DNA from 3 places in the Pantoea sp. X-Soil-ISGK-355 genome. Region 2 is predicted to be linked to each of the others. Evidence: predicted binding sites of a transcription regulator. Region 2 holds the regulator's gene; each other region holds the start of a gene.
The links. Region 2 encodes CRP, which controls carbon source genes, mostly activating them, when cyclic AMP is high. Its sites were predicted from a motif close to ATGTGANNNNNNTCACAT; they were not measured.
Positions count from the first base shown of each region.

Region 1: the regulator CRP is predicted to act here: its motif matches at 5,790-5,807, upstream of AC6I8J_RS09545 (sugar transporter).
Region 3: the regulator CRP is predicted to act here: its motif matches at 3,448-3,465, upstream of msrB (peptide-methionine (R)-S-oxide reductase MsrB).

Region 1 covers NZ_AP035971.1:2,058,034-2,068,158, reverse strand. The annotation lists gene rhaB (rhamnulokinase) at 1-520, shown strand, start outside; gene AC6I8J_RS09575 (L-rhamnose isomerase) at 513-1,769, shown strand; gene rhaD (rhamnulose-1-phosphate aldolase) at 1,780-2,622, shown strand; gene rhaM (L-rhamnose mutarotase) at 2,612-2,926, shown strand; gene AC6I8J_RS09560 (TetR/AcrR family transcriptional regulator) at 2,961-3,611, opposite strand; gene bhsA (multiple stress resistance protein BhsA) at 3,920-4,177, shown strand; gene bhsA (multiple stress resistance protein BhsA) at 4,214-4,471, shown strand; gene AC6I8J_RS09545 (sugar transporter) at 4,550-5,734, opposite strand; gene AC6I8J_RS09540 (hypothetical protein) at 6,021-6,281, opposite strand; gene ynfM (multidrug efflux MFS transporter YnfM/SxtP(Kp)) at 6,450-7,700, opposite strand; gene AC6I8J_RS09530 (LysR family transcriptional regulator) at 7,796-8,689, shown strand; gene mlc (sugar metabolism global transcriptional regulator Mlc) at 8,820-10,037, shown strand.
Region 2 covers NZ_AP035971.1:3,670,172-3,680,296, forward strand. The annotation lists gene tauA (taurine ABC transporter substrate-binding protein) at 1-383, opposite strand, end outside; gene AC6I8J_RS16930 (LacI family DNA-binding transcriptional regulator) at 620-1,600, shown strand; gene AC6I8J_RS16935 (LysE family translocator) at 1,602-2,204, opposite strand; gene AC6I8J_RS16940 (hydrolase) at 2,263-3,279, shown strand; gene AC6I8J_RS16945 (YheU family protein) at 3,284-3,502, shown strand; gene AC6I8J_RS16950 (phosphoribulokinase) at 3,564-4,433, shown strand; gene AC6I8J_RS16955 (OsmC family protein) at 4,801-5,205, opposite strand; gene crp (cAMP-activated global transcriptional regulator CRP) at 5,509-6,141, shown strand; gene AC6I8J_RS16965 (YccS/YhfK family putative transporter) at 6,199-8,274, shown strand; gene argD (bifunctional acetylornithine/succinyldiaminopimelate transaminase) at 8,276-9,496, opposite strand; gene AC6I8J_RS16975 (aminodeoxychorismate/anthranilate synthase component II) at 9,578-10,125, opposite strand, start outside.
Region 3 covers NZ_AP035971.1:2,226,144-2,236,268, reverse strand. The annotation lists gene AC6I8J_RS10365 (MipA/OmpV family protein) at 1-348, shown strand, start outside; gene AC6I8J_RS10360 (aldo/keto reductase) at 421-1,272, shown strand; gene AC6I8J_RS10355 (D-hexose-6-phosphate mutarotase) at 1,269-2,168, opposite strand; gene gapA (glyceraldehyde-3-phosphate dehydrogenase) at 2,243-3,241, opposite strand; gene msrB (peptide-methionine (R)-S-oxide reductase MsrB) at 3,584-3,994, shown strand; gene AC6I8J_RS10340 (YeaC family protein) at 3,999-4,280, shown strand; gene pncA (bifunctional nicotinamidase/pyrazinamidase) at 4,311-4,919, opposite strand; gene ansA (asparaginase) at 4,936-5,949, opposite strand; gene sppA (signal peptide peptidase SppA) at 6,035-7,897, opposite strand; gene AC6I8J_RS10320 (NAD(P)H nitroreductase) at 8,071-8,622, shown strand; gene AC6I8J_RS10315 (DNA topoisomerase III) at 8,815-10,125, shown strand, end outside.

The DNA.
Region 1 (10,125 bases), 1.6 Mb from region 2:
TGAAGAGACAGCCCGTCAGCCCGCCTGTGTTTCACTCATCAGTCCCAATGATGCGCGTTTCATCAATCCAGACAGCATGGTCAATGAGATTCAGAACGCCTGCGCAGAGCAGGGCATGCCGGTGCCACAATCTGCCGCTGCGCTGGCTCGCTGCATATTTGATAGCCTGGCGCTGCTCTACCGTGAAGTAATCCAGGAGCTGGCTCAGTTGCGCGGCAAGCCTTTCAGCCAGTTGCACGTGGTGGGAGGCGGCAGCCAGAACCACTTTCTTAATCAGCTCTGCGCCGATGCCTGCCAGATCCCGGTCCTGGCAGGCCCGGTTGAAGCCTCCACGCTGGGTAACGTTGGTTGCCAGCTGATTGCACTGGGCGAGCTGACCGATGTGGCTGATTTCCGCTGCAGCGTCATTAACAACTTCCCACTCGAAAAATTCGAACCGCAAACACACAGCGTCTTCAGTGCCAGTCAGGCACGCTTCGCGACGCTGAGTCAACCCGCTAAGGAACCCGCTTATGACTAAGCAGATTGAACAGGCTTTTGAACTGGCTAAACAACGCTACGCTGAAAATGGGGTTGATGTTGAGCAGGCCATCCGCCAGCTGGATCGCATTCCGATCTCCATGCACTGCTGGCAGGGTGATGATGTCCGGGGATTTGAGAACCCCCAGGGCGCACTGACCGGCGGCATTCAGGCGACCGGTAACTACCCAGGACGGGCACGGAATGCCAGTGAACTACGCAGTGATATCGACAAGGCTATGTCGCTGATTCCTGGCGCTAAACGCCTGAACCTGCACGCTATCTACCTTGAAAGCGACAAGCCGGTGGACAGGGATGCCATTGAACCTGCCCATTTTGCCAATTGGGTCGCCTGGGCCAAAGAGAATAAGCTGGGCCTCGATTTTAACCCAAGCTGCTTCTCGCATCCAAAGAGCGCTGATGGCTTTACGCTATCGCACAGTGATAAAACCGTCCGTCAGTTCTGGATCGACCACTGCAAAGCGAGTCGCCGCATCTCCGCTTCATTTGGTGAGCAGCTTGGCACCCCCTCAATGATGAATATCTGGGTGCCGGACGGTATGAAAGATATCACCGTGGATCGGCTTGCCCCGCGTGAGCGCCTGATGAGTGCGCTGGATGAAATCATCTCAGAAAAAATCAACCCGCAGCATCATATCGATGCGGTTGAGAGCAAGCTGTTTGGCATAGGCGCTGAGAGCTACACCGTAGGTTCTAATGAGTTTTATCTTGGCTATGCCGCCAGTCGCCAGACGGCGCTGTGCCTGGATGCAGGACATTTCCATCCCACTGAAGTGATTTCCGACAAAATTTCCGCCGCCATGCTCTATGTGCCGCGCCTGCTGCTGCACGTCAGCCGTCCGGTGCGCTGGGATAGCGACCATGTTGTGCTGCTGGATGATGAGACCCAGGCTATCGCCAGTGAGATTGTCCGTCACCAGCTGTTCGACAAAGTGCATATCGGCCTCGACTTCTTCGACGCCTCAATTAACCGTATTGCCGCCTGGGTTATCGGCACCCGTAATACCAAAAAAGCGCTGCTGCGTGCCTTACTGGAGCCAACCGACCGCTTACGGCAGGCCGAGAACAGCGGCGATTACACCGCGCGGCTTACCCTGCTGGAAGAGCAAAAATCACTGCCATGGCAGGCGGTCTGGGAAGCGTGGTGCCTGCGCCATGACGTCCCGGCTGATGCCAGCTGGTTAGGCGATGTCCGTCATTATGAACAACAGATCTTGAGCCAACGTTAAGGATTTCACTATGCAAAGCATTCTTTCTTCCGGATTTGTTAAGGGAATGGTCAAAGCGACCAGCGACATGTGGCTCAAGGGCTGGGACGAACGTAACGGCGGTAACGTCAGCCTCCGTCTGCTGGAGGAGGAGGTTAAGCCCTTCGCCACCGATTTCTATAAGGAGCCGCGTTGCATTGAGCTGACACAGCCAGCGCCAGCGCTGGCGAATGACTGGTTTCTGGTAACCGGGTCAGGTAAATTCATGCGCAACGTCCAGTTGGATCCGGCGGATTGTCTGGCACTGCTGCAGGTGGATGACAAGGGACTTTCCTATAAAATTCACTGGGGCCTGTCGAATGGCGGTTTGCCCACCTCTGAGCTGGCATCACACTTTCAGTCTCATGCGGTACGTAAAGCCGTCAGCAAAGGCGCAGATCGGGTGATAATGCACTGCCATGCGACCAACTTTATGGCTCTGAGTTACGTGGTTGAGATGGACTCTGCACGCTTTACCCGTTTGCTGTGGGAAGGCAGTACCGAATGTCTGGTGGTCTTCCCGGATGGCGTGGGTGTGCTGCCATGGATGGTTCCTGGCACCGATGAAATCGGCACTGCGACTGCCGGACAGATGCAGTCTCACACCCTGGTGATGTGGCCATTCCACGGCGTCTTTGGCACAGGCCCGACACTCGATGAAACCTTTGGTCTGATTGATACGGCGGAAAAATCGTCAGAAGTGATCGTCAAAGTGCTTTCAATGGGCGGAATTCGCCAGAGCATCACCACCGAACAGCTGATTGCCTTGGGTGAGCGCTTTGGCGTGAAGCCGTGGCAACCGGCGCTGGATGTGGGGCCAGCCAATGCTGCGTAAAGCCTTTGTGATGCAGGTGAATGCCGACTGTCATGCAGAGTATGAGCGTCGTCACTCCCCAATCTGGCCTGAACTGGCTGAGACGCTGAAAGCACACGGCGCGCATAACTATGCCATCTGGCTGGACGCAGAGCGGAGTCTGCTGTTCGCCAGCGTTGAGATTGAATCTGAAGCACGCTGGGAAGCGGTGGCAAAAACCGAGGTGTGTCAGCGCTGGTGGGCATCAATGAAAGATGTGATGCCGTCTAATGCGGATAACAGCCCGATCAGTCAGTCATTGAAACCAGTGTTCTTTCTGGAATAAAGCAGGGAAAGGGCGGCATCGCCGCCCTGATACTCTAACGCTTAGCCTGACACAAGCCGGTCAGCGTTGGCCACATGGCCATCAGCGTATCAATAATACCCTCAAGATCGTCACGCTCTGCGCCTTCGCGCGCGCGCACTGACATGCCCTGCAGCATACAACTCAGATAACGTGACAGCGCCGGAATATTTACTGCCGCACTCAGTTCGCCATGTCGCTGGCGCGCCAGCAAAAAATCACTCAGCACATGCTCCTGCGACTGATGTTGCTGTTGTAGCATGGCGGCAATCTCTGCCGACGCCGCCGACAGGGCAGTTGAGGTGCAGATAAAGAAGCACCCACCGGGAGAGTCACGTTCGGTAAAACAGGCTGCAGTAGAGCGGAAATAGGCTTCAATGGCCCGATCCACCGGTAACTGATCATCGCCTAATGCCGCTTTACGCCATGCGCTGAACTTCTCTACATAACGCTCCATCGCTGCGCGAAATAGTCCCTCTTTATTCACAAATTCTGCGTAGAGGGTTGGCGCTTTTGCGCCGGTTGCGGCGACCAGATCGGCGAGAGAGGTTCCCTCGTAACCGTGCGTCCAGAACAGGGTCAGAGCTTTATCAAGCGCGGCTTCGCGATCGAACACTTTGGGTCGGCCGCGGCATTTTTTTACATCGCAATCCTGAACCTGACTCATACACCCTCTCAGACAGTAAAACATCTTATTAAATTACCGATCATTATAAAAATGTGCAAGGTCCATTAAAAACGTCACCCACAAGCGTTGTCATTTTGTGCGTCGGCGCAATCTTACCGCCCCTATGGTTAAGTCAGAAAAGGGGCTGAAGCCCATAATCACGCCACATCACGAATAAAATAACGCTCATTAAATAAATATTGACGACGAATCGGATCAGAGTCTATCATTTATTTAACGTTCGTTAATTAAACGACGACAACTTGACTCAGACCATCCGAATTCAAATACCGAATAGAGAGAATTTTATGAAAACCATCAAAACTACTTTGGCAGCACTGCTACTGACTACCCTGACCTTTGGCGCTTATGCCGCTGATCTCGTGACCAGTGAGCCGTCTAATCAGCAGCCAGTAGGCACCATCTCAGTACAAGGTGGCACCAACCTGACTTCCCTTGAATCACAGCTGAGTGCCAAAGCTGATGAAGCCGGTGCGAAATCATTCCGCATCACCTCAACCAGCGGCCAGAATAAACTGCACGGCACGGCTGTGATTTATCAGTAATTTGGTTTCAACAGATGAAGTGAGAAGGGGTTCGTTATGAAACGTATCAATATGATGGTCGCGGCGGCGGTGCTAAGTGGCCTCTCCTTTGCCAGCGTGGCGGCCCAACAGGTAAGCAGCACCCCGCTGGATCAGCAAAAAATCGGTGTCATCAGCGCAACGGGCAGCACGAATCTGACCTCGCTGGAGCAGCAGCTGTCAGAGAAGGCCAGCGATGTCGGCGCAAAGTCTTTCCGCATCACTTCGACCTCTGGCAGCAACAACCTGCATGGCACAGCCGTTTTTTATAAGTAACAGGCGCTATAAATAATCATAAAAAGGCTTCAGATAAACCTACTTATCTGAAGCCTTTTTTATTTAGTACCGCGCTGATTATCCGTTACTGCGTAACTGCGGATAGCGTCGGAAAATATAAACACACCACAGCAACGCCACCAGACCAATCATCCCGCCGACATTCCCCACTTCAGCCATGCCCAGATGGAGACTGACCTGGTTACCCAGCAGCGCGCCCGCGCCAATACCAATATTGTAGATACCGGACATCAGCGACATTGCAACATCCGTGGCATCTGGTGCCAGCGAGAGTACCCGCACCTGCATACCCAGCCCGATCATCATCATCGCCACTCCCCAGACAACGCACAGCGTGGAGATAGCTGCAGGGCGGACGGCGGCAAAGATCAGCAGGCCCATGCAAAGGGTGATCAGCGCAATGGCAGCAATCAGCAGGGCGGAAGGAAATTTGTTACCCAGCGTACTGAAGAGCAGGCTGCCGATAATGCCCGCTGAACCAAACAGCAGCAGCAGCAGGGTTGTGAAATTGCCGCTGGCGTGCGCGACGGTCTGCATAAATGGCTCGATATAGCTGTAGGCGGTGTAATGCGCGGTCACCACCAGCGTCACCAGCAGATACATGCTGACCAGCGCCGGACGACGAAACAGCATCGGGACGCTGCTCAGCGAACCGGTATGCTCACTCGGCAAGCGTGGCAGAATACGTACCAGCATGATCATCAGCACCAGAGCCGAAAGCCCAATTGCGCCGAAAGTGGTGCGCCAGCCAAGATACTGTCCCACTACGCGGCCAATCGGCACGCCCAGCACCATCGCCAGCGCGGTACCGGTCGCCAGCATACTCAGCGCCTGGGTTTTTTTACCCGCCGGGGCAACACGAATCGCCAGCGAGGCGGTGATCGACCAGAACACCGCATGAGACAGGGCGATGCCGACGCGCGATACCATCAGCGACCGGAAATCCCAGGCGACGGTCGAAAGTATGTGGCTGACGATAAAAATCAGGAACAACACGCCCAGCAGCAGCCGTCGCTCAATGTTGCGGGTCAGCAGCATCAGCGGCAGTGAAAGCAGTGCGACTACCCAGGCGTAGATGGTCAGCATGATCCCGACATCAGCCGTCTGCATTGAAAAGTCAGCAGCGATATCGGACAACAGGCCAACCGGCACGAACTCGGTGGTATTGAAGACAAATGCGGCGATGGCCAGCAATACCACGCGTAGCCAGGCAGTTTTACGTGAAACAGTTGTTGGTTGCATGAGGAGTCAAGTCAGTCAGTACAGCGAAATCGGATGTGGCAGAAACATCCAGTGAAAGTGACCTGCGTCACAAATTACTGACCATTGTAGTGAATAAAGCGGGAAGCGAAACCTTATAAATGCCTTTTATTGCTGATTTTTAATTATCTCCCTGTCACAGGGCGATAGCCTGAGGTTATCAGGAGCGAAGAGGTGCAATCATCATTCAGAGCAGCGGGTTACCCTCAGGCAGGATGTCATGGAACAGCACAGCGGGAAGCGTTTCACCTCTGGGCTGTCCGTTTGATTAACGCGATGGCGTAGTATGTTTCAGGGCCACACTAAGCTGACTGGCCTGCGGGTCGCTGTGATTAAGCGGACAGCAGTTTTCGCAGCCGATGGCTCCCGCATAATATTTTTTTGCCTGCAGAATGGCGGCATTCACATGATAAAAACTGCCCAGAAACAGTCGGTTATCCATGTCAGGAAGATGGGGGCAGCCCGCGGCATGAACAACATGATTATCGTTATATCCCGATTGTTTATTAACGTAGTAGTAGAGAGCCACAGGCGGTCCTTGTTGCCGTGTTAAAAGGCAAAGCAGATGAATTATTACAATAAAAAGGATTATAGCGGGAAAAGCACGTTTTGTTTGTTATGGATCTGAAGGGAATGTTCAGCATGATAAGCTGCCAGGCCCGCTGGAGAGGTCGGAGCCTGGCTCGGGAGAAAACGGTCAGAGTCTTTTTCTATGCAGACGCGAGGCAACCAGCAGCGCCAGGATCAGCAGAACGCTGATAAACAGCGTGATTCCGCTCCAGCCAAAATTATGCCAGAACAGACCGCCCAGCGTGCCCGCCACGCTGGAACCCACGTAGTAACTGAACAGATAGAGCGAGGAAGCCTGCCCACGCGCCCGGCGTGCACGGGGACCAATCCAGCCGCTGGCGACCGCATGAGCGGCAAAAAAACCGGCGGTGAACAGCATCATTCCAGGCAGAATCAGCCAGAGCGAGTTAAAGGCAGTGACCAGCAAACCCAGCAGCATGATGGCTGTTGCGCCCAGCATCACCGGCCCGCGTCCCAGACGACTGGTCAGCGCACCCGCTTTAGGTGAACTCCATGAGCCGGTGAGATAGACCACTGATAACAGACCCACCACGGCCTGGCTGAGATGCCAGGGCGCATCCAGTAAACGGTAGCCAATATAGTTAAACAGGGTGACGAAGGCACCCATCAGCAGAAAGCCTTCGGCAAACAGCCAGGGCAGGCCCGGATCGCGCCAGTGCAGCCGGAAGTTAATCAGCAGATTACGCGGACGCAGCGTGATGGGGCGGAAATGACGCGATGCAGGCAGGATCTTCCAGAACATCAGCGCTGAGGCCAGCGAAAAACAGCCAATCACCGCCACGGCGATGCGCCAGGAGAAGAGGTCGGTCAGGACACCGCTTAACAGACGCCCGCTCATCCCGCCAATTGAGTTACCGCTGATATACAACCCCATTGAAAAGGCGACGACCCGCGCATCCATCTCCTCGCTAAGATAGGTCATACCGACCGCCGCAACACCGCTGAGCGACAGTCCCATCAGCGCCCGCATAATCAGAATGCCGTGCCAGCTGGTCATGGTGGCGGAGATCAGCGTGCAGATGGCCGCCAGCATCAGAGCGGTCACCATTACCGATTTGCGCCCGATAGCATCAGAGAGCGGCCCGGTCACCAGCAGACCCAGCGCCATCAGGCCGGTAGAGATAGAGAGCGACAGGCTGCTGGTCGCCGGAGAAACACCAAACTGCTGTGACAGCACCGGCAGAATCGGCTGCACGCAGTAGAGCAGGGCAAACGTCGCCAGCCCCGCAGAGAAAAGCGCCAGCGTGACGCGCATAAAAGCGGGTGTTCCCCGCCGGATATGACCTGCTGCGGCAACGGACTCCTGCGGTTCAGCCACCGCTTTCTCATCCACTGTGGCCTGTATTGAGCGACTCACACATCTTCCTCTCAGTCTGAAAACCTGTCGTCAGCATAGGAAAGTGGCATTATGTTGTCTAATATATTAATAATCTCAAATAAGACGTTTAAAATATGAATATCGAACTGCGTCATCTGCGCTACTTCATTGCGGTGGCGGAAGAGCTCCATTTCGGGCGGGCAGCCCAGCGTCTGAATATTTCCCAACCGCCGCTCAGCCAGCAGATTATTCAGCTGGAGGCGGAGACCGGCGCAAGGCTGTTTACCCGTAACAACCGCAGCGTGCAGCTGACCGCCGCCGGCCATCAGTTGCTGAGCGATGCCCGGGCGATACTGTTGCAGGTTGAGCAGGCTGCCGATCGCGCTTCCCGGTTACATCGTGGCGAAGAGGGAGAGCTGCGGATCGGCTTTACCTCATCGGCTCCGTTTACCGCCGTGGTTTCTGATGCGCTGTTCCAGTTTCGTCAGCGCTGGCCGCAGGTGCATATTCAGATGCAGGAGATCAACACTCGCCAGCAACTGGCACCGTTACATGACGGACGGCTCGATCTCGGCGTGATGCGCAACACGCCGCTGCCCGCCGACCTGCGTCATCAGCTGCTACTGAGCGAGCCGCTCTATGCCGTGGTGCACAAGGCGCATCTGCTGGCTGAGGCTGAAAAGATCTCTGTGACGGCGCTGGCGGCTGAACCCTTTGTCTTTTTCGATCCTCAGGGCGGAACCGCGCTCTATAGCGATATTCTGGCATTGCTGCACCGCTACCACATCAAGCCTTACATCACCCAGGAAGTGGGTGAGGCGATGACCATCCTGGGGCTGGTGGCAACCGGTTTAGGCGTTTCCATTCTGCCCGCCTCCTTTCGCCGGGCACGGCTGGCCGATTTGGTCTGGCTGCCCTTAACGGAAGAGGATGCGATTTCAGAACTCTGGCTGGTCTGGTCAGCCGGACGCGAAATAAATGCGCAGATGGAGAATATGATGGCGTTGCTGCGTGAAAACCACGCCTGAAGCGAGCGTGACACAGCATCAATCTGTGCGATAAATCACATTTCTAATCAAATATTTGACGCTGTCGCCTGATCTGCCTCACCATGGCGCATGTTTATTTAGAAGCGCGAAAATAACCGGGAGCAGGGTTGTGAATCCGGACAGTCAACCTGGCCACATTGACCAGATCAAGCAGACTAATGCAGGTGTCGTATATCGATTAATTGACCGTTACGGTCCCATTTCGCGTATCGAACTTTCCCGCCGTGCCCAGCTTGCTCCGGCCAGCATAACCAAAATTGTGCGCGAGATGCTGGATGCGCATCTGGTGCAGGAGACTGAGTTTCAGGATCCCGGCAGCCGTGGCCGTCCGGCCATTGGCCTGATACTGGATACCGACGCCTGGCACTATCTGGCGATTCGTCTGCATCGCGGTGCCATGACCTTTACGTTGCGCGATCTCAGCAGCCGTGAGCTGGCAGAAGAGAGTCTCCCTCTGCCGGATGAAGCTGCTCAGCCCTTACTGACCTCGCTGATTGACCAGGTCGATGCTTTCTTTATTCGTCATCAGAAGAAGCTGGAGCGTCTCACGGCCATCGCCATTACGCTGCCGGGGCTGATCAACGCGGCATCAGGCGTGGTGCATCGGCTGCCGGGTTATCAGGTACGCGATATGCCGCTGGGCGATGCGCTGGCGGCGCGAACCGGCTTACCGGTGTTTGTGCAGCATGACATTTCAGCCTGGACGCTGGCGGAGTCGCTGTTTGGTGCTTCCCGGGGCGCGCAGGATGTGATTCAGATTGTGATTGATGAAACCGTGGGGGCTGGCGTCATCAGTGGCGGTCAGCTACTGCATAAAAGTGGCCGGGCGCTGGTTGAGATTGGCCATACTCAGATCGACCCTTATGGCCAGCAGTGCTATTGCGGGAATCATGGCTGTCTGGAGACGGTAGCCAGCACCGGCAGTTTGCTGGCGCTGGCGGCGCAGCGTCTGCCTGCCCAGCCTGACAGTCTGCTCAATAACCAGCCGCTGACGCTGACTTCACTGTGTGCGGCCGCGCAGTCGGGTGATCGTCTGGCGCGTGACACCATTGCCAGCGTCGGGCATCACGTTGGGCGGATCCTGGCAATGATGGTCAACATTTTTAATCCACAACATATTCTTATCGGTTCTCCTCTCAATGCCGCCGCTGATGTGCTGTTTCCCGCAGTGCGCAACACTATTCTGCAGCAGTCACTGCCTGCCTACAGTGCTGGTATTCAGCTGGCACCTACTGAATTCAGCGAGCCTGGAACGCTGGGCGGAGCCGCGTTGATCAAAGATGCGCTCTACAACGGACACCTGTTAGTGAAACTGTTGCAAGGTTAAGCAGGCCTGAACTTGCGCTAACGCAATCTGTTCTCATCCTCCATTCCTTAAAATGCCGGTTCGCAGCAAGGTTAATCACCGATTAACC
Region 2 (10,125 bases):
GGCACCGCGATGCGTTTGCCGATAAGATCTTTGGGAGTAGTAATGTTCTTTTTCACCACCAGCGCTTCAGAGTTACCCAGCTGAGAGGCGAGTAAGAATGCTTCAATCGGCAGCTTCTGCGCCGCCGCAACCGCTAACGGGCTGGAACCGATGTTGCCAATCTGCACGTCGCCGGAAGCCAGTGCGCGTAAGACGCCTGCGCCGCTGTCAAACTTACGCCAGTCAACGCTGGCCCCGCTCTCTTTCGCAAAACTGTTGTCAGCCTGCGCCACTTTCGCGGGTTCGGCGGAGGTCTGGTACGCCACGGTGACATTGACCGCATCAGCCTGAAACGCCAGCAGCGCCAGCGCTGCGGCTAAAAAAGTTAAACGTGTTGCTGCCATGATCCTTACCCCACCGTTTTTATCGTGGAGGCAGTGTCTATGGCCCCTATAGTTTCATAAAGGAATTAAAAATTATCCCTAATAGAAATAAGTTCTTAGATCACTATCTGCAAAACTAAGTCAAAAATCGCAAATGCTGAAAATAGCTAAAGTAAGCAAAAATGTCAGGCGCTCACATTGTCCCTGTGCTATTGATATGCGTTACCAATTTTTGCCTGTTAAGGTCTCTGTATCCGATGTCGATCGAGAAAGTCGCTCAGCTGGCTGGCGTCTCCAAAGCCACGGTATCGCGGGTTCTCAACGCGCATCCCGGCGTAAAGCCCGATACGCGTGAGAAAGTTCTGGCGGCAATCTCTGCCTGCGACTATCAGCCCAATCTGCTGGCGCGTCAGCTGCGTACGGCGCAAAGCAACATGCTGCTGGTGCTGATCTCGGATATCACTAACCCCTTCTGTTCACGCGTGGTTCAGGGCATTGAGGCCGAAGCGGAACTGCACGGCTATCATATCCTGCTCTGTAACTCCGCCTCGCAGCTTCAGCGCGAAGCCGCCTATCTGAGTTTGCTGACCGGCAAAGTGGTGGATGGTGTAATTACCATGGATGCGGCCTCCGGCTTACAGGATTTGCAGGCGCTGATCGCCGGAGCCCCCTGGGTGCAGTGCTGTGAATTTAATCCCGACATCCCCGCCTCCTCAGTCAGCATTGATCACCTTGAAGCGGCGCGTGACACCGTCCATTACCTCGCCGGTAAAGGGCGTAAACGCATCGGGCTGGTCAATGGCGACATGCGCTACCTCTACTCGCATCATCGTGAAAAAGGCTACCGGCAGGCGATTGAGGAGCTGGGGTATGCGTGGTCCGGCGTCTCTTATACCTGTGAGATCTCCCCTGAAGCAGGCAGTCAGGGGCTGCGGGAGTTGATGGCGCTGCCGGAACCGCCGGATGCGGTGTTTGCGGTATCAGATGTATTGGCGGTGGGCGTGGTACATGCGGCACTGGAAGCAGGTCTGCGCGTGCCGGAAGATCTGGCGGTCGTCGGGTTCGATGGCGTGCCGTTTACCCGCAGCCTGAATCCGCCGCTGACCACCATCGAGCAACCGATGAACCAGCTGGGCGCGCGCAGCGTGCAGCTGCTGCTGCAGAAGATCCGTAATCCGAATGCGCCGGTCATCCGTGAAGTGCTGCCCTGGACGCGCGTTGAACGCGCATCCAGCTGACTTAATGCCAGATTAACAGCACGCAGGCCGCAGTCAGTAGCCCCATAGCGAGGTTAAAGATTTTCCAGGCACGACGGCTGCGCAGAATGCGGCCGATCATCGCGCCAAATCCCATCCAGATCACGCCCGAGACGAGATTAACCAGAAACATACCGACGCTTATCGCCATCACCGAATGGCGATACGCATCACCGGCCAGACTGAAGCTGGCGACCGCGCCCAGTGCCATCAGCCAGGCCTTTGGATTGATCAGCTGCAGCAGCCCACCCTGCCAGAACGGCATCGGCGCATCCGGCGCCTGGTCAGTTTCCAGCTTTTCATAACTGGCGGTAGCGATTTTCCATGCCAGCCAGAGCAGATAGAGGCTACCGGCGATTTTCAGCACCAGGTGCAACGAAGGATAAAGCAGGATCAGACCGCCTACGCCAAAGGCCACCATCAGCAGCATCACCTGCATACCAATCATGATGCCGATCATCAGCGGAATGGTGCGCATAAAGCCAAAATTAGCGCCTGAGGCGGTGAGTAACATATTATTAGGCCCGGGCGTAATCGCCGCGACCCAAAGAAAGCCCAACATTGATAAAAAAAGACTGAGTTCCATGACAATCGGGTACTCCTTACCCCTGCAAGAAAAAACTTATCGAAGCTAACAGTGAGATATGGAACAGACAAGCTTTTACCACATGAAATTTACCGGACCGGAAAACGAGCAGTTCACGCCGCCTGACAGCCTGCGTAACGCCCACCTGCAGACAATGCTGCCGCGCCTGCTGCGTCGCCGTGTCACGTTCGCGCCTTACTGGCAGCGACTCGATCTGCCGGATGGCGATTTTGTCGATCTCGCCTGGAGCGAAGATCCCCAACAGGCGCAGAATAAGCCGCGCGTCGTGCTGTTTCATGGGCTGGAGGGCAGCTTTCACAGCCCCTATATTCATGGCCTGATGGCGATCTGCCGCGCGCGCGGCTGGCTGGCGGTAGTGATGCATTTTCGCGGCTGCAGCGGCAAACCCAACCGGCTCAATCGCATCTATCATTCCGGCGAAACGGAAGATGCCCGCTTTTTTCTGCACTGGCTGCGTACCCGCTGGGGCCAGGTGCCGACCGTGGCCGTCGGTTTTTCGCTAGGCGGCAATATGCTGGGCTGCCTGCTGGGCCAGCAGGGCGCAGCTGCCGAAGTGGAGGCAGGCGTCATTGTCTCCGCCCCACTGCTGCTGGAGCCATGTAGCGTAAAACTGGAACATGGCTTTTCACGCTTCTATCAATACTATTTGCTGGCGCAGCTGAAGAAAAATGCCCGCCGCAAACTGCACGCCTGGCCGGATACGCTGCCGGTCAATCTGGCGCAGTTAAAAGCGCTGCGGCGACTGCGCGATTTTGATGATGCGATTACCGCCCGCGCCCACGGTTTTGTCGATGCGGCCGATTACTATCATCGGGCCAGCGCCATGCCCTGGCTCAAACGCGCAGAGAAACCGCTGCTAATCATCCACGCCAAAGACGATCCCTTTATGAGTGATGAGGTGATTCCGCACAGCAGCCAATTATCTGCCACTATTACTTATCAACTGACACCACACGGCGGCCACGTCGGTTTCGTCGGCGGGACGTTACGCCAGCCCGAAATGTGGCTGGAACAGCGCATCCCGCAGTGGATCGCCCCTTTTCTGGATACCTGATCTCGTGATTATTCCCTGGCAACAGGTCTCTCCTGAGACCCTTGAAAATCTGATTGAAACCTTTGTGCTGCGTGAAGGCACTGACTATGGCGAGCATGAACGTAGCCTGCTGGACAAGGTGGCTGATGTGCGACGCCAGCTGGAAACCGGTGAAGTGGTGCTGGTGTGGTCGGAACTGCATGAATCGGTCAATATCATGCCGCGTAAAGAATTTCGTGGCTGATGCACCCGGCACCCTTTCATGATAACAATGCTCATCGTCCGACCTCACAGGGAGCTTTTCTATGTCTGCACGTCATCCCATTATCGCGGTGACCGGTTCCAGCGGCGCAGGAACCACCACCACCAGCCTGGCGTTCCGCAAAATTTTTCAGCAGCTTGACCTGCATGCGGCGGAGCTGGAAGGTGACAGTTTTCACCGCTTTACCCGCCCTGAAATGGATATGGCGATTCGTAAGGCACGCGATCTGGGACGTCATGTCAGCTACTTTGGCCCGGAAGCCAATGACTTTGGCCTGCTGGAGCAGAGCTTTAAAGAGTATGGTCTCAGCGGGGAGGGGCAGTCGCGTAAATATCTGCACACTTACGATGAGGCGGTGCCGTGGAATCAGGTGCCCGGCACTTTTACACCCTGGCAGCCGCTACCGCAGAACACCGATATTCTTTTTTATGAAGGATTGCATGGCGGTGTGGTGACAGCGCAGCACAACGTGGCGGAACAGGTCGATCTGCTGGTGGGCGTGGTACCGATTGTTAACCTGGAGTGGATTCAGAAGCTGGTACGCGACACTGGCGAGCGCGGTCATTCACGTGAAGCCGTAATGGATTCCGTGGTGCGCTCAATGGAAGATTACATCAACTACATCACACCGCAGTTTTCACGCACCCATATCAACTTTCAGCGCGTTCCAACCATCGATACCTCCAACCCGTTCGCAGCCCGCGCCATTCCGTCACTGGATGAGAGTTTTGTGGTGATCCACTTTCAGGCGCTGGAAGATATCGACTTCCCCTACCTGCTGGCAATGCTGCAGGGCTCGTTTATCTCGCACATCAATACGCTGGTGGTGCCCGGCGGCAAAATGGGTCTGGCGATGGAGTTGATCATGGGTCCGCTGGTGAAGCGGCTGATGGAAGGTAAGCGGATAGAGTAAGAGGTCAAAAGGGCCTTTCCAGACTAATGCCAATGCAGGATCAATCTGACAGCAGCGAAAATGCTTAACACGCAGGGAACCGGGTCAGAAAAGGAAAGCGTCCCGCGCCAGGGACGGCGCGGGACGAGCGGCCAGGGATTGGCTTAAGCGACTTTCCGATCTGACCCGGTTCCCAGCGCAGGCACAGTATCAACGCGGATTCCCTATGCAGGCACAATCTGACAGCGGACCGACACAAACCGCTCTGACCCTGTTCACAACGCAGGCACAATCTCAAAGCGGATTTCCGGACCAGGCACAGTCTTAAAGCAACCTGCATCAGATACTGGAAGTGAAGTTAGCAGGTCTGCAATAACCCCTGCGGCTACTAAAGTTCGATCACTTCATAGCTATGCGTAATGTTGACGCCTTTACCCAGCATGATGGCCACCGAGCAATATTTTTCAGCCGAAAGATCGACCGCGCGTGAGACCGCTTTATCCTGGAGCGCTTTGCCACTCACGATAAAATGCAGGTTGATGTGCGTAAAGATTCGCGGCGCCTCTTCACGACGTTCTGAGGTCAGTTTTACTTCACAATCAGCCACATCGTTGCGGCCTTTTTGCAGAATTGATACCACGTCAATCGCGCTGCATCCACCTGCCGCCATCAGCACCATTTCCATTGGGCTGGGCGCTTTATCACCTGAATTGCCATCCATCAGTATCTGATGGCCGGATGAGGATTCTCCAAGGAATGTCAGCCCTTCTACCCATTTCACTCTTGCCTGCATGATTTTTGCTCCGGAATACGCTGTTTTGTCGCCAGAGTACGCTTTCGCCTGGTAAACAGCAATCCAGAGAAATCCGCCTGTAGCTGAAGCGAGACAACAGAAGACAGTCGGCAAAAGCTGTGCTACAAACAGTGCTGAAAATATTTTTCGTCACCCGATGGCGAAGCCGGGAAGAATGATGCGCACTGCGCCTGATGCGGCCCGAATAATTTCCTGAAAAGGAAACGCTTGAAGCTTTCACCGCCTGACAGGGAAAACTGCCCCCTGTATTTTGGGCACGATTACAACAGAGGATAATAGCGAATGGTTCTCGGCAAACCGCAAACAGACCCTACACTCGAATGGTTCCTGTCCCATTGCCATATTCACAAGTATCCATCCAAAAGTACGCTGATTCACCAAGGTGAAAAAGCAGAAACGCTTTACTACATCGTGAAAGGTTCCGTCGCGGTTCTGATTAAAGATGAAGAAGGCAAAGAGATGATTCTTTCCTACCTGAATCAGGGCGATTTTATTGGTGAGCTTGGCCTGTTCGAAGAAGGTCAGGAACGCAGCGCCTGGGTACGTGCGAAAAGCGCGTGCGAAGTGGCGGAGATTTCTTACAAGAAATTCCGTCAGTTGATCCAGGTTAACCCCGATATCCTGATGCGACTCTCATCGCAGATGGCGCGTCGCCTGCAGGTGACGTCTGAAAAAGTGGGTAACCTCGCTTTCCTCGACGTTACCGGCCGCATTGCACAGACTCTGCTTAACCTGGCGAAGCAGCCAGATGCCATGACGCATCCCGACGGCATGCAAATTAAAATCACTCGTCAGGAAATTGGTCAGATTGTGGGTTGTTCACGTGAAACCGTGGGCCGTATTTTGAAGATGCTGGAAGATCAGAACCTGATCTCCGCACACGGCAAAACCATCGTCGTTTACGGCACCCGCTAATTCCTGTCATCCACGGCGTGATGGCAACATCACGCCGTTATTGTTTGTGTTGGGCCGATGTGGCGTCGAATCATTTACCATCCTGAAGTCAATTATGCCTTGCGGCAAACGCTGGTGCTCTGTCTGCCGGTGGCGCTGGGCTGGCTGGCTGGCGACCTGCAAAAAGGTCTGCTGTTCTCATTAGTGCCCGCCTGCTGCAATATCGCCGGTCTCGATACGCCGCATAAACGCTTTTTCAAACGTCTGATTGTGGGCGGTAGCCTGTTTGCCCTCGGCAGCTTTCTGATCCAGTGGCTCACCCTGCATGCGATTCCACTGCCGCTGATCCTCTTCGCTATGCCTTTGCTGCTCGGCGTCACGGGTGAGATCAGCCCGCTGCATGGCCGTCTGCTGCCCGGCACCCTGATTGCCGCCATCTTTACCCTGAGCCTGATTGGCCGCATGCCCATCTATGTCACCCCGCTGCTCTATATCGGCGGCACGCTGTGGTACGGGCTGTTTAACTGGTTCTGGTTCTGGCTGTGGAAAGAGCAGCCAATGCGCGAAAGCCTGAGCCTGATCTACCGCGAGCTGGCTAACTACTGCGACGCGAAATACACCCTGCTGACGCAGCTGACCGATCCGGAAAAGGCGCTGCCGCCACTGCTGGCCCGTCAGCAGAAAGTGGTCGATCTGATTAACACCTGTTATCAGCAGATGCATATGCTGTCGGCAAGCCGCGATCACAGCCATAAAAGGCTGACGCGCGCTTTCCAGGTGGCCCTCGATCTGCAGGAGCATATCTCGGTCAGCCTGCATCGGCCGGAAGAAGTCCAGAAGCTGGTGGAGCAAAGCCATGCTGAAGCGGTGATCCGCTGGAATGCCAAAACCATCTCGGCCCGGCTGCGGGTGCTGGCAGATAACATTCTTTATCACCAGTTACCCGACCGCTTTGCGATGGATAAACAGCTCGGCGCACTGGAGAAAATTGCCCATCAGCATCCCGATAATCCGGTGGGTAACTTCTGCCTTTATCACTTCAACCGCATTGCGCGGGTGCTACGCACCCAGAAACCGCTTTACCAGCGCGATCTGATGGCAGACCGCCAGCGCCGCCTGCCGCTGTTACCGGCGCTGCGCAGTTATCTCTCGTTTCGCTCGTCGTCGCTGCGCACGGCGGGTCGCTTTGCGGTGATGCTGATGCTGGGCAGCGCGCTGGCGCTGTTCTTCAACATCCCTAAACCCTACTGGATCCTGATGACCATTATGTTCGTCAGCCAGAACGGCTACAGCGCCACCCGCGTCCGTATCCAGCACCGGGCGCTGGGCACCTTTGCCGGCCTGGTCATCGCGGCCGCTACGCTGCGGCTCGCGGTACCGGAGTCACTGGTGCTGCTGATCATGCTGGCGATAACCTTTATCAGCTATCGCTTTACCCGCCAGTTCTATGGCTGGTCGATGATTGGCTTTACGGTCACGGCAGTTTACTCGCTGCAACTGCTGTCACTGAATGGCGCGCAGTTTCTGCTGCCGCGATTGATGGATACGCTGATGGGCTGTCTGATCGCCTTTGGTGGGATGCTGTGGCTGTGGCCGCAGTGGCAGAGCGGCTTACTACGGCAGAACGCCCACGACGCGCTGGAAACCTATCAGGATGCGCTGCGGCTGTTACTGGGCGACGAACAGTCGCCAGAGAAACTGGCTTATCAGCGCGTGAAGGTTAATCAGGCGCACAATGCGCTGTTTAACTCACTGAATCAGGCAATGCAGGAACCCGCGTTCAACTCCCGTTACCTGAGTGATATGCGGCTCTGGGTCACCCACAGTCAGTTTATTGTCGAGCATATCAATGCGATAACGATTCTGGCGCGCGAGCACACTATGCTGACCGCCTCGCTGGCTCAACGCTATCTGCAATCCTGCGAAATTGCGCTGCAGCGGTGTCAGCAGCGGCTGGAATATGATGGTGAAAGCTCACAGGTGAATCTGCTGGATGACCTGGAAAACATCAGTGAGGGACCGATTACTGTGGTGGAGCAGCATGTGCGGCGCATTCTCGATCATCTGAGCGTGATGTACACCATTTCATCGCTGGCGTGGAACCAGCGACCGCAACATGGCCGCTGGCTGATCAGACGCTTACGTAAAAACTAAGCTAGCCGTTAAGCACTTTGCCGACGGCGGTGGCGAAGCGGCTCATGCCCTCTTCAATGTCGGCCGGTTCGATGATCAGCGACGGGGCAAAACGCATCACATCGGTGCCAGCTACCAGCACCATCACACCTGCAGCGGCGGCGGCATTCAGAATGTCGCGCGACCTGCCGGCATGCTGAGGTTTCAGTGCCGCGCCAATCAGCAGACCTTTGCCGCGAATGTCACTGAACAGGTCATACTTCGCGTCAATAGCCTGCAGCGCCGTGACAAAGTGCTGGCGACGCATCTCTACGCCCGCCAGCACCTCCGGCGTGTTGATAATATCCAGCGCGGTTTCGGCAATGGCACAGGCGAGCGGGTTGCCGCCATAGGTGGTGCCATGCACGCCCGGTGCCATGGTTGAAGCAATCTCGTTGGTGGTCAGCATGGCGCTGACCGGGAAACCGCCGCCCAGCGCTTTGGCTGAAGTCAGGATATCGGGCTGGACGCCATAATGCTCATAGGCGAACAGCTTGCCGCTGCGTCCCATGCCGCTCTGCACTTCGTCCAGTACCAGCAGCGCCTGATGCTGATCGCAAAGCGCACGCAGTCCCTGCATAAATTCCTGCGTCGCAGGCATGACGCCGCCCTCACCCTGAATCGGTTCAACCACAATGGCGCAGGTGTGATCGTCAATGACCGCTTTTACAGCATCCAGGTCATTGAACGGCACGTGGACAATATCCGCCGGTTTCGGACCGAATCCGTCAGAATATTTTGGCTGGCCGCCGACCGTAACGGTAAACAGCGTCCGGCCATGAAAAGCATTATGAAACGCGATGATTTTACTTTTGAACGGACTGTGACGTTTGCAGGCATAGTAGCGCGCCAGCTTAAACGCAGCTTCATTGGCTTCGGCACCGGAGTTGGCGAAGAAGACGCGATCGGCAAAGGTCGCCTGAATGAGCTTACTGGCGAGACGCAGTGCCGGTTCGTTGGTAAAGACATTGCTGGTGTGCCACAGCGTCTCGCCCTGGCTTTTCAGTGTTTCCACCAGCGCAGGATGGCAGTGTCCAAGTGCGGTAACAGCAATACCACCCGAGAAGTCGATATACTCTTTGCCCTGCTGATCCCATACGCGACTGCCCTTGCCTTTTACCGGCACAAACTGCGCAGGTGCATAAACAGGCAAAATAACGTTATCGAACGTCTCCCGCGTGACCGCAATTTTTTCGGCTGCCATTAGTAACTCCATCTGAATGATTGTCGTACTGAATTGAAATAATAATCACAAAATATGCATAAAAAATCACTCAAAGGCAACTTATTGCGTAAGGAAATTGCGCAGCAGCTGATGTCCCTGCTCGCTGAGAATGCTTTCGGGATGGAACTGCACGCCTTCCAGCGCCAGGGTTTTATGGCGAAACCCCATAATTTCGTCAGGCTCGCCGTCACGTACCGTCCAGGCCGTTACCTCGAATGCGTCGGGCAGAGAGTCGCGCTGCACAATCAGCGAGTGATAACGGGTAACGGTAAGGGGATTATTGAGATTGCGGAACACGCCCTGACCGGTGTGCTGAATCGCGGAGGTTTTGCCGTGCATCACCTGACGGGCTCGCACGACCTGCGCGCCATAGGCCTGCGCGATCGCCTGATGGCCCAGGCAGACACCCAGCACCGGCACGTTACCGGCGAAATGCCGAATCGCCGCCAGCGAGATGCCCGACTCTGACGGCGTGCAGGGGCCAGGAGAGATCACCAGATGGGTCAGCGGTAACGCTGCCATCTGCTCCAGGGTGATGGCATCATTGCGCACCACCTGAACCTGCGCGCCCAGCTCGCAGAAATATTGATAAAGATTCCAGGTAAAGG
Region 3 (10,125 bases), 1.4 Mb from region 2:
AATAACAGCAACGGCATGATCTGGGACCTGACTTACCTCTACCCCATCCAGATGGGCGACTTCAGCCTGACGCCGGGCATCGGTGCCATGTGGAATAGCGCCAATCAAAACCGTTATTATTACGGTGTTTCCGCGCATGAAAGCGCACGTACCGGCATCAGTCGTTACAATCCGGACGACAGCTGGTCACCTTATGTTGAGCTGAGTGCCAGCTATCAGATTGCAACGCAGTGGAATGTTGGCGTGGTAGGACGTTACACCCGCTTTGACAGCGAAATCAAAGACAGTCCAATGATTGATAAGAGCGGGCAGACGACGATCTGGACAGGTGTCAGCTACACCTTCTGATAACGCACCGAAAGAGGGCACCCAGTGCCCTCTGTTCTTTTATGGGGCCTCAGAATGAGGCGGGAGAGCAGAATGCACAACACGATTAACTTCGCTGGCTTCAATAACCTGCCGTTAATCGGGCAGGGCACATGGTATATGGGCGAAAACCCGGCGCAGCGGGCCGGTGAAGTCGCGGCATTGCAGGCAGGTCTTGAATGTGGATTGCAGCTAATTGATACCGCCGAAATGTATGCAGACGGCGGCGCTGAAGAGGTGGTCGGGCAGGCACTGCAGGGGCGTCGCGATAAAGCGTTGCTGGTGTCGAAGGTCTATCCGTGGAATGCCGGCGAAGTGGATGCCATTGAAGCCTGTGAGCGCAGCCTGCGCCGTCTGCAGACCGACTACCTTGATCTCTACCTGCTGCACTGGCGCGGTAACATCCCGCTGGAAGAGACTCTGCGCGCCATGGAGCGCCTGCAGCAGCAGGGCAAGATTCGTCACTGGGGCGTCTCGAATTTTGATACTGATGATATGGCCGAACTGTGGGACGAACCCGGAGGCGAACAGTGTGCGACCAACCAGGTACTCTACCATCTGGCTTCACGCGGTATTGAATTTGATCTGCTGCCCGTCTGTCAGCAGCGTGGCGTGCCGGTGATGGCCTATTGTCCGCTGGCACAGGCTGGACGGCTACGGGACGCGCTGTTTACCGACGTGGTGCTGAATCAGATTGCACAACAGAAGGGCATCAGCGTGGCGCAATTACTGCTGGCCTGGGTAATTCGTCAGTCTGGCGTCATTGCCATTCCCAAAGCCAGTTCTGTGGTTCATGTTCATGAGAATGCTGCGGCACTGGAGGTGGAACTGACCGATGAAGAATTGCAGCTCATCGATCGTGCCTGGCCAGCACCACAGCATAAATTACCGCTGGATATCGTTTAGCCGTTGCCCCTGTCGCTGGCTGCGGCTTTCTTCTTCAGGCGGAATGTTGTAGCCAGACGTGCTGGCTTTTCACCTGCGCTGCGTAATGGTTTGCTGATACGTGCCGTCTCTACGCAGACCATCGTCTTGTAACCTTCATTTGCCATGTCCGACATACTGCAGGAGAGTTCAACACCCGGATTCCACGTGACAACGTCACTATGATGATGGTGATAAACCTCAATCTGCCGTTCACCCGCCGTATCATTGATGACCGAGCAATCTTCTGCTGCAGTAAAAATACGGTCGATGCGCCCAGGATAACGCTGTCTGCCATCACTGCTGGCAACCTCGCCATTATTGACTTTGTCGATATAGCGGTTGCCCAGACCGGAGACCTCAACCCCGTTGATGTCACTGACGGTAAAGTAGCTATGCAGCGCTGCCGTGGCTTCAAAGTCACCATGAGCTTCCAGCTCAATCTCACAATGCTGACCCAGGCGGAAGCGGGCGATAAGGGTAAATTCGTGTGGCCACAGTTTCAGCGTCTGAGCGTTGCTCTCCAGCACCAGCGTCAGCATCACGCCATCTTCATTCTCATCATGCGCCGTCAGTTTCCATGTCTGAATCCGGGCGAAACCGTGAGCCGGTTCGCCTGCCGGACCAAACCAGGGCCAGCAGATCGGTACACCGCCACGAATCGCTTTGCCTGGTGAAAACAGACTTTTGCCGCTCAGCCAGAGTACCGGCTTTTCGCCACTCGGCTGCCAGGCGATCAGGTGCGCGCCCTGCAGCGTAATCGCTGCGCGTACCTTAGGGTGACTGATGACAATCGTCGGCAGTTCGCCAACCTGACGCTGGGAAAGGTAAGGGGAGATCTGCGTGACTACGGGCAGAGAAAACAGTTTATCTTGCATGTTCGATTCCTTCCTGTGCGGATCAAAAAAAGGGCGACCGAAGTCGCCCTTAATCTTAATGATGTCTGTCTGCCTTATTTAGCAGAAACCAGCGCAATCAGGTCAAGAACTTTGTTTGAGTAGCCAGTTTCGTTGTCATACCAGGAAACCAGTTTCACAAAGTTGTCGTTCAGCGCGATACCCGCTTTAGCATCAAACACTGAAGTCAGGACTTCGCCGTTGAAGTCGGTAGAAACCACGTCATCTTCAACGTAGCCCAGAACGTCTTTCATCTCACCTTCTGCAGCAGCTTTAATGGCAGCACAGATTTCTTTGTAAGAGGCCGCTTTTTCCAGACGCACGGTCAGGTCAACAACGGAAACGTTAGGGGTAGGTACGCGGAATGCCATACCGGTCAGTTTGCCGTTCAGCTCTGGCAGAACTTTACCAACGGCTTTTGCTGCGCCAGTTGATGAAGGAATGATGTTCTGCGATGCGCCACGGCCGCCGCGCCAGTCTTTGTGAGACGGGCCATCAACGGTTTTCTGGGTAGCAGTGGTAGCGTGAACAGTGGTCATCAGACCTTCAACGATACCGAACCTGTCGTTGATGACTTTTGCCAGCGGTGCCAGGCAGTTGGTGGTACAGGAGGCGTTAGAAACGATATCCTGGCCATCATATTTGTCGAAGTTTGCACCACGAACAAACATTGGGGTGTCATCTTTAGATGGACCGGTCAGAACGACTTTCTTAGCACCTGCGGTGATGTGTTTACGCGCGGTTTCGTCGGTCAGGAAGATACCGGTTGCTTCCGCAACAACGTCAACGCCCACTTCATCCCACTTCAGGTTCGCTGGATCACGTTCAGCAGTAACACGGATTTTTTTACCGTTAACCACCAGTGCGCCATCCTGAACTTCTACGGTGCCGTCGAAACGACCGTGCGTAGAGTCATACTTCAGCATGTACGCCATGTAATCCGCGTCCAGCAGGTCGTTGATAGCAACGATTTCGATGTCAGAACGCTTTTGAGCAGCACGGAAAACGATGCGACCGATACGGCCGAAACCATTGATACCTACTTTGATAGTCATATATTCCACCAGCTATTGGTTAGTGAATAAAAGGTTGCCTGTAAAATTACAAAAACCTTACCAGGCGTCAAGCGGAATCGTGTCAATTGTTGCGACAGGTCAATTCGCCTGACAGGAATAATTCGATGCGCAACCGCTTGCGCGCCGCCAATGATATCGCGTTTCGTCGAACCAATCGCCGAATATATAGGGATGCCCGGGATAAAAGGTGATCAAAGTCACAATTACGCTTTGCAGTGGACGGCTTGAAAGGGTGAGCACAAAAAAAGACCCGGTAATGTTGATCATTTGTTAGAATAATAGTCGAATTTTTCAGAATGGCACTTCCCCGGAATCCTAAAAATGGCTAAAGACACCGCACCCGACGCAAAAATCGCCGAGCTGACAGAAATGCAGCGTTATGTGACACAGCAACGCGGAACGGAACCGCCTTACAGCGGCGCACTGCTGCACAACAAGCAGGAAGGGATTTACCACTGCCTGGTCTGTGAGGCGCCACTTTTTCTCTCAGAGACTAAATATGATTCTGGCTGTGGCTGGCCCAGTTTCTATCAGCCGTTCAGTGACGATGCAATTCGCTACATCGAAGATAATTCACACGGCATGCAGCGTGTTGAGATCCGCTGTGGCAGCTGCGATGCGCATCTGGGGCATGTCTTCCCCGATGGCCCGCAACCGACCGGTGAACGCTACTGTGTTAACTCCGCCTCGCTGAATTTCACCGACGAGCAGGGCGAACAGACCAAAGGGTAAGGCGATGAAGGAACAACTTGAAGCGATGCTTGCGTCGATGACACCTGAAGTCTACGAACGACTGGCAACAGCAGTTGAGATTGGAAAATGGCCGGATGGCGTGGCACTGACGCAGGAACAGCGCGACAACTGTCTGCAACTGGTTATGTTGTGGCAGGCAAGACATAACGATGCGCCGCAGCATATGACCATCGCTAAGGGCGGCGAGATGGTGATGAAGTCGAAAAAAGAGCTGAAAGAAGCGTTCGGCATCGATCCGGATGTCACCCGCATTCATCTGCACTAAAAAAAAGCTGGCGTCATGCCAGCTCCTTTTTTAAATCAGAATCGCGCCCTGCGCCGTCATCTGAGCAAAGGCGATTTCACTGTCCTCAGGATTGAGATTAACGCCGCGGCAACCTTCTTTGACCACCTCGACGTGATACCCCAATTCCAGCGCATCCAGCACGCTATATTTCACGCAGTAATCTGTCGCCAGCCCCAGCATCACCAGATGGGTGATGCCACGCTCACGCAGCCAGCTGTCCAGCTCGGTTTTACGACGGTGGCCATTATCAAAAAAGGCGCTGTAGCTGTCGACATCCTGATCTTCACCTTTATGGAACGTCGCATCGAACAGTGAACGATCCAGACCGGGATGGAAATCCGCACCTGCTGAGCCCTGAATGCCGTGATCGGGCCACCAGATTTGCGCCAGACCATTTAACTCGCCCAGCGTGTAGACCGGCTCACCGGAAACCGAGGCAAAGCTGCCGTGATCGGCCGGGTGCCAGTCCTGCAGGGCCAGTACGCATTCACCGTTCTCACGGAACAAACGCGCATAGCGATTAGCCACCTCGACCGTGTGGTCGCCCTCATGGACTGCCATCGGGCCGCCGGGGCAAAAATCGTTCTGAATATCAATAATGATGAGTGCCCGCTTCATTACATGTCGCTCCGTTTCAGTCTTCAGTCAGTTCGCCGCGCAAATTCTGCTGCATTCTGGCACGGATTTGATCGGCAGAGAGTTCCTGACTGAGTAAAAAGTGTAGCTTGGTCAGCGCGGCTTCTACCGTCAGGTCAAATCCGCTAATCACGCCAGCCTCTTCCAGCGCATTGCCGGTGGCGTATCCGCCCATATTCACCTTGCCTGAAATACACTGGGTCAGGTTTACTACCACGATACCACGTTCGCTGGCCTGCTGAAGTTCGGCCAGAAATTCCTTGTTCTGCGGGGCATTGCCCACGCCATAAGAACGCAGGATCAGCGCCTTCACCGGCTGACGCAGGAAGTTACGCACCACGTCGGCGGAAATTCCTGGATAGAGGGTGACCACACCAATGGGCTGAGGTGTAATGGTGTGAACGTTCAGTTCACCCTGACCGGACGGGGCAGGTGGCGTATTGAGGCGGCGAATATGAATGCCCGCTTCCAGGAGTGCGGAGAGGTTCGGCGAAGCAAAGGCGTTGAAGCCATCGGCATGAGCCTTGGTGGTACGGTTACCGCGATAAAGTGTGTTATTGAAAAACAGAGACACTTCGCTAATCGGATAGTTAGCCGCTACATAAAGAGAATTCAACAGATTCTGCTGACCATCTGAGCGCAGTTCCGCCAGTGGAATCTGCGACCCGGTCACGATCACCGGCTTGGCCAGATTTTCCAGCATGAACGAGAGCGCAGAGGCGGTAAACGCCATGGTGTCAGTGCCATGCAGAATCACAAAGCCATCGTAGCGATCGTAATTTTGTCGGATATCGTTGGCGATAAACTGCCAGTCTTCCGGGGTCATGTCGGATGAGTCGATCAGCGGCTGATATTCATGAATGGTGAAATCAGGCATCTCGGGGCGGTGGAACTCGGGCATATTCGCCAGCTGCTGCTGCAGGTGCCCTGAGACCGGAATATAGCCCTGCGCAGAGCGCTGCATACCGATTGTCCCGCCCGTGTAGGCAACGTAGATGTTTTTCTTTTGCATTAGAGAACTCAGACTCGCCATAAAACGCGCAGTATAAGGGGAATAGCGGGGAAAAGCAGCCCGACCAGCGGCCGGGCTGAGAGGTTTATCGCACTTCGCCGCAGTTCAGGCAGAAGGCATAACGATTCTGAGGATCGTTCTGCTTGTCGAACAGACCCGGCTGGGCTTTCATGGCACTCATCACATCCAGCATCGGTGCGGGCAGCCAGGCTTTCAGCGTATCCGGCAATACGGCCTGTACAGAGGCGTTCATCTGGCCCAGCACCATATCCAGGAAAGTCGGTTCATCCTGATACCAGCTCAGCATAGGTTTACTGACTTTAGCCAGCTCGCCCGCCTTCTTCACGGCATCATCGAAGTCACCCAGCGCATCCACCAGACCATTGGCTTTGGCATCGCTGCCGGTCCAGACATGGCCCTGCGCGATCGCATCAATCTGCTCTGGGGTTTTATGACGCGACTTCGCCACCAGACCCACAAAGTTGCGGTAGCCATTTTCGATAGTCAGCTGCATCAGCTGCTGAACTTCCGCTGGCAGCGCTTTGGTGGTAGAGATATCCGCCAGCGGGGAGGTCGCGACACCATCTGTGTGTACGCCAATGCTGTCCAGACTGTTCTCCAGCGTATTAATCACACCGAAGATACCAATCGAGCCGGTCAGCGTGCTGGGGTTCGCCACAATATAGCTGGCAGGCGTTGAGATCCAGTAACCGCCGGATGCCGCCATGCCGCCCATAGAGACCACAATCGGCTTACCTGCGGCCTGGGCCGCCGCCAGCTCTTCACGAATGGCTTCCGAAGCCGTCACGCTGCCACCCGGGCTGTTGACCCGCAGAATGATCGCTTTGATTTTTGGATCGAGACGCGCATCGCGAATCTGCGCGGCCGTGGTATCACCACCCACGTTGCCCGGCGTCTCTTCCCCATCCATGATGGCACCGCTGGCCATGACGACCGCAATGTTGCCATCCTGGTGCGAGGAGGCTGGTTTCACGCTGTAGTCATAGATGCTGACGTTACGGTAATCGTTGCTCTGCTTATCCAGACCAAAGGTTTTTACCAGCTCCTGATCGGCTGCTGCACGGGAACCCAGGGCATCGACCAGCTTGTTATCCAGCGCATATTGCGCGGTATCGCCTTTAACCGCGTTTAAACCAGCAATAATCGCTGCCGCGCCAGGGAAGAGTTGTTCCGGCGTCAGCTGGCGATTCGCCGCCACGGTATTCAGGTAGTTCTGCCACAGCTGACCGACCCAGCGGCTGTCAGCATCACGTGCCGCTGGTGACATGTCGTCACGCAGGAATGGCTCGACCGCTGATTTATAGGTCCCGACACGGAAGACGTGTGAGGTGACTTTCAGCTTCTCCAGCAGGGTTTTGTAGTAGAGTCCATTGGTGGCGAAACCATGCAGATCCACGGTGCCCTGCGGCGACAGATAGATTTTCGTGGCGTAGCTGGCAAGGTAGTATTGCGCCTGGCTGTAGCTGTCGCCCAGAGCATAAATTGGCTTGCCGCTGTCGCGGAATTCACGCAGCGCTTTACCCACATATTGCAGCGAAGGCTGATCGCCACCGGCAAACTCGCGTAGATCGAGCACCATGCCTTTAATGTTGCTGTCACCTTTTGCCTGGCGAATGGCATCGACCACATCAAACAGCGAATTTTCCTGTAAGCGATCACTGCTGGCACCCAGCAGCTGGCGACCAATTTTACTCAGACGGTTGCTTACCGACGGTTTATCCACCAGCACGCCGCTGAGATCGACCTTCAGCGCGCCCTGCTGAATCGGCGCTGAACTGCCGCCCGATCCGCTGACCTGAAGCCAGATCCCTACACCCACCACAATCAACAAAATCAGGAAAATATTCAGAATAAATTCCCTGATAAAATTCAATACCCGCCAGCTCCAGCGGAACAGACCTGCAATTATTCGCCACAATGTGCGCATCAGACTCTCCATAAATATGTAGCAGGAAGTGGCCGCCGCGCGGACCAGACTTCCCCGACGAGCTCATCCTAAAGAGCGGCGTGTGAAAAGTCAGCAGGAAATCACTGCGCACTGTTACAAAAAATCTGCCTGTGCCAGGATAATGGCAACATTACAGAGATCGGGAGAGAAACATGGACGCACTGGAGTTACTGGTCAACCGACGTTCGGCTTCACGCCTGACTGAGCCGGCACCCGCAGGTGACGCACTGGAAAATATCCTGCGGGCTGGCATGCGCGCCCCGGATCACGGCACGCTGCAACCCTGGCGCTTCATCATTGTAGAAAATGAAGGGCGTGACCGGATGAGTCAACTGCTGGAGAGGGCGGCACGCGATAGCCAGCTGGATGAAAAGGCGATTAATAAAGCGAGCCAGGCGCCGTTTCGCGCACCGATGATTATTACCGTGGTGGCACATTGCGAAGAGCACCACAAAGTGCCGCGCTGGGAACAGATTGCCTCGGCCAGCTGTGCGGTGATGGCGATGCAGATGGCAGCGCTTGCTCAGGGTTACAACGGTATCTGGCGCAGCGGTCCCTGGACCGATGACGAGCAGGTACGGCAGGGTTTTGGCTGCCGCGAGCAGGATGCCATTGTTGGCTTCCTTTATCTGGGGACCCCGCAACTGAAATCCAGCACCACGGTGCTCCCGCCTGACACCGCGCCTTTCGTCCGCTACTTCTAATCTGCATGTCCGGTTCCGGCAGGGTGCATTTCAGCCCTGCCTTTTGCACGGTTCCTGTGCGAACGATCGCTAACACCGCGCGTCACGCTTACGCCCGAAGCCCTGCCAGGCTAACATAGCCCCAAGATTCAAACCGACAGCGAACAACCGGTTATCACTGTGTTCCCCTGATGTTAAGGATGTCCTGATTCAATGCGTTTGTTTATTGCGGAAAAACCGAGCCTTGGGCGTGCTATCGCAGATGTGCTGCCGAAACCGCATCGCCGCGGTGATGGCTTTATTGCCTGCGGCAACGATCAGATCGTCACCTGGTGCGTGGGACACCTTCTGGAGCAGGCGCAGCCCGACAGTTATGACAGCCGTTACGCACGCTGGTCGCTGAACGATCTGCCGATCATCCCGGAAAAATGGCAGCTGAAACCGCGTCCGTCGGTCGCGAAGCAGCTGAAAGTGGTTGAAAGTCTGCTGGCGCAGGCGAGTGAAGTGGTGCATGCCGGTGACCCGGATCGGGAAGGGCAGTTGCTGGTGGATGAGGTGCTGGATTACCTTAACCTGCCGGCTGAAAAACGCAGCAAAGTGCAGCGCTGTCTGATCAACGATCTTAATCCTCAGGCAGTGGATCGAGCCGTAAATCGCCTGCGTGAGAATCGCGAGTTTATCCCGCTGTGCGTCTCTGCGCTGGCCCGCGCCCGGGCGGACTGGCTTTACGGCATCAACATGACCCGTGCCTGGACGCTGCTGGGACGCAATGCTGGCTACGATGGCGTGCTGTCGGTAGGTCGGGTGCAGACACCGGTACTGGGGCTGGTAGTCCGGCGCGATGAGGAGATCGAAAACTTCGTGCCGAAAGACTACTTCGAAGTTAAAGCACATATCCTCACGCCGGATGGTGCCAGATTTGTTGCCAGCTGGATTCCCAGCGAAGCCTGTGAGCCGTGGCAGGATGAAGAGGGGCGTCTGCTTAAACGCGCACTGGCCGATCATGTGGTAGCGCGTATCACCGGTCAACCCGCCATCGTCACAGCTTACAGTGATAAGCGCGAAAATGACGTCGCTCCGCTGCCATTCTCCCTGTCCAGCCTGCAGATCGAGGCCGCAAAACGGTACGGACTGAGTGCCCAGACGGTTTTGGACGCCTGTCAGCGGCTCTATGAAACACACAAACTGATTACCTACCCGCGTTCAGACAGCCGCTATCTGCCGGAAGAACATTTTGTTGGTCGTCATGCAGTCTTAAAGGCGATACAGGCGCATCAGCCCCAGCTTACCCCACCAGCAGACTTTAACGCCGATCGCAGAAATCGCTGCTGGGATGATAAAAAAGTCGATGCTCACCATGCCATTATTCCCACGGCCCGAAGCAGCGCGGTAAAGCTCAGCGAAAATGAACAGCATATCTATGAGCTGGTGGCACGCCAGTATCTGATGCAGTTCTGCCCGGATGCAGTATTCCGTAAATGTGTCATCGACCTTGATATTGCGGGCGGAAAATTTGTGGCGAAA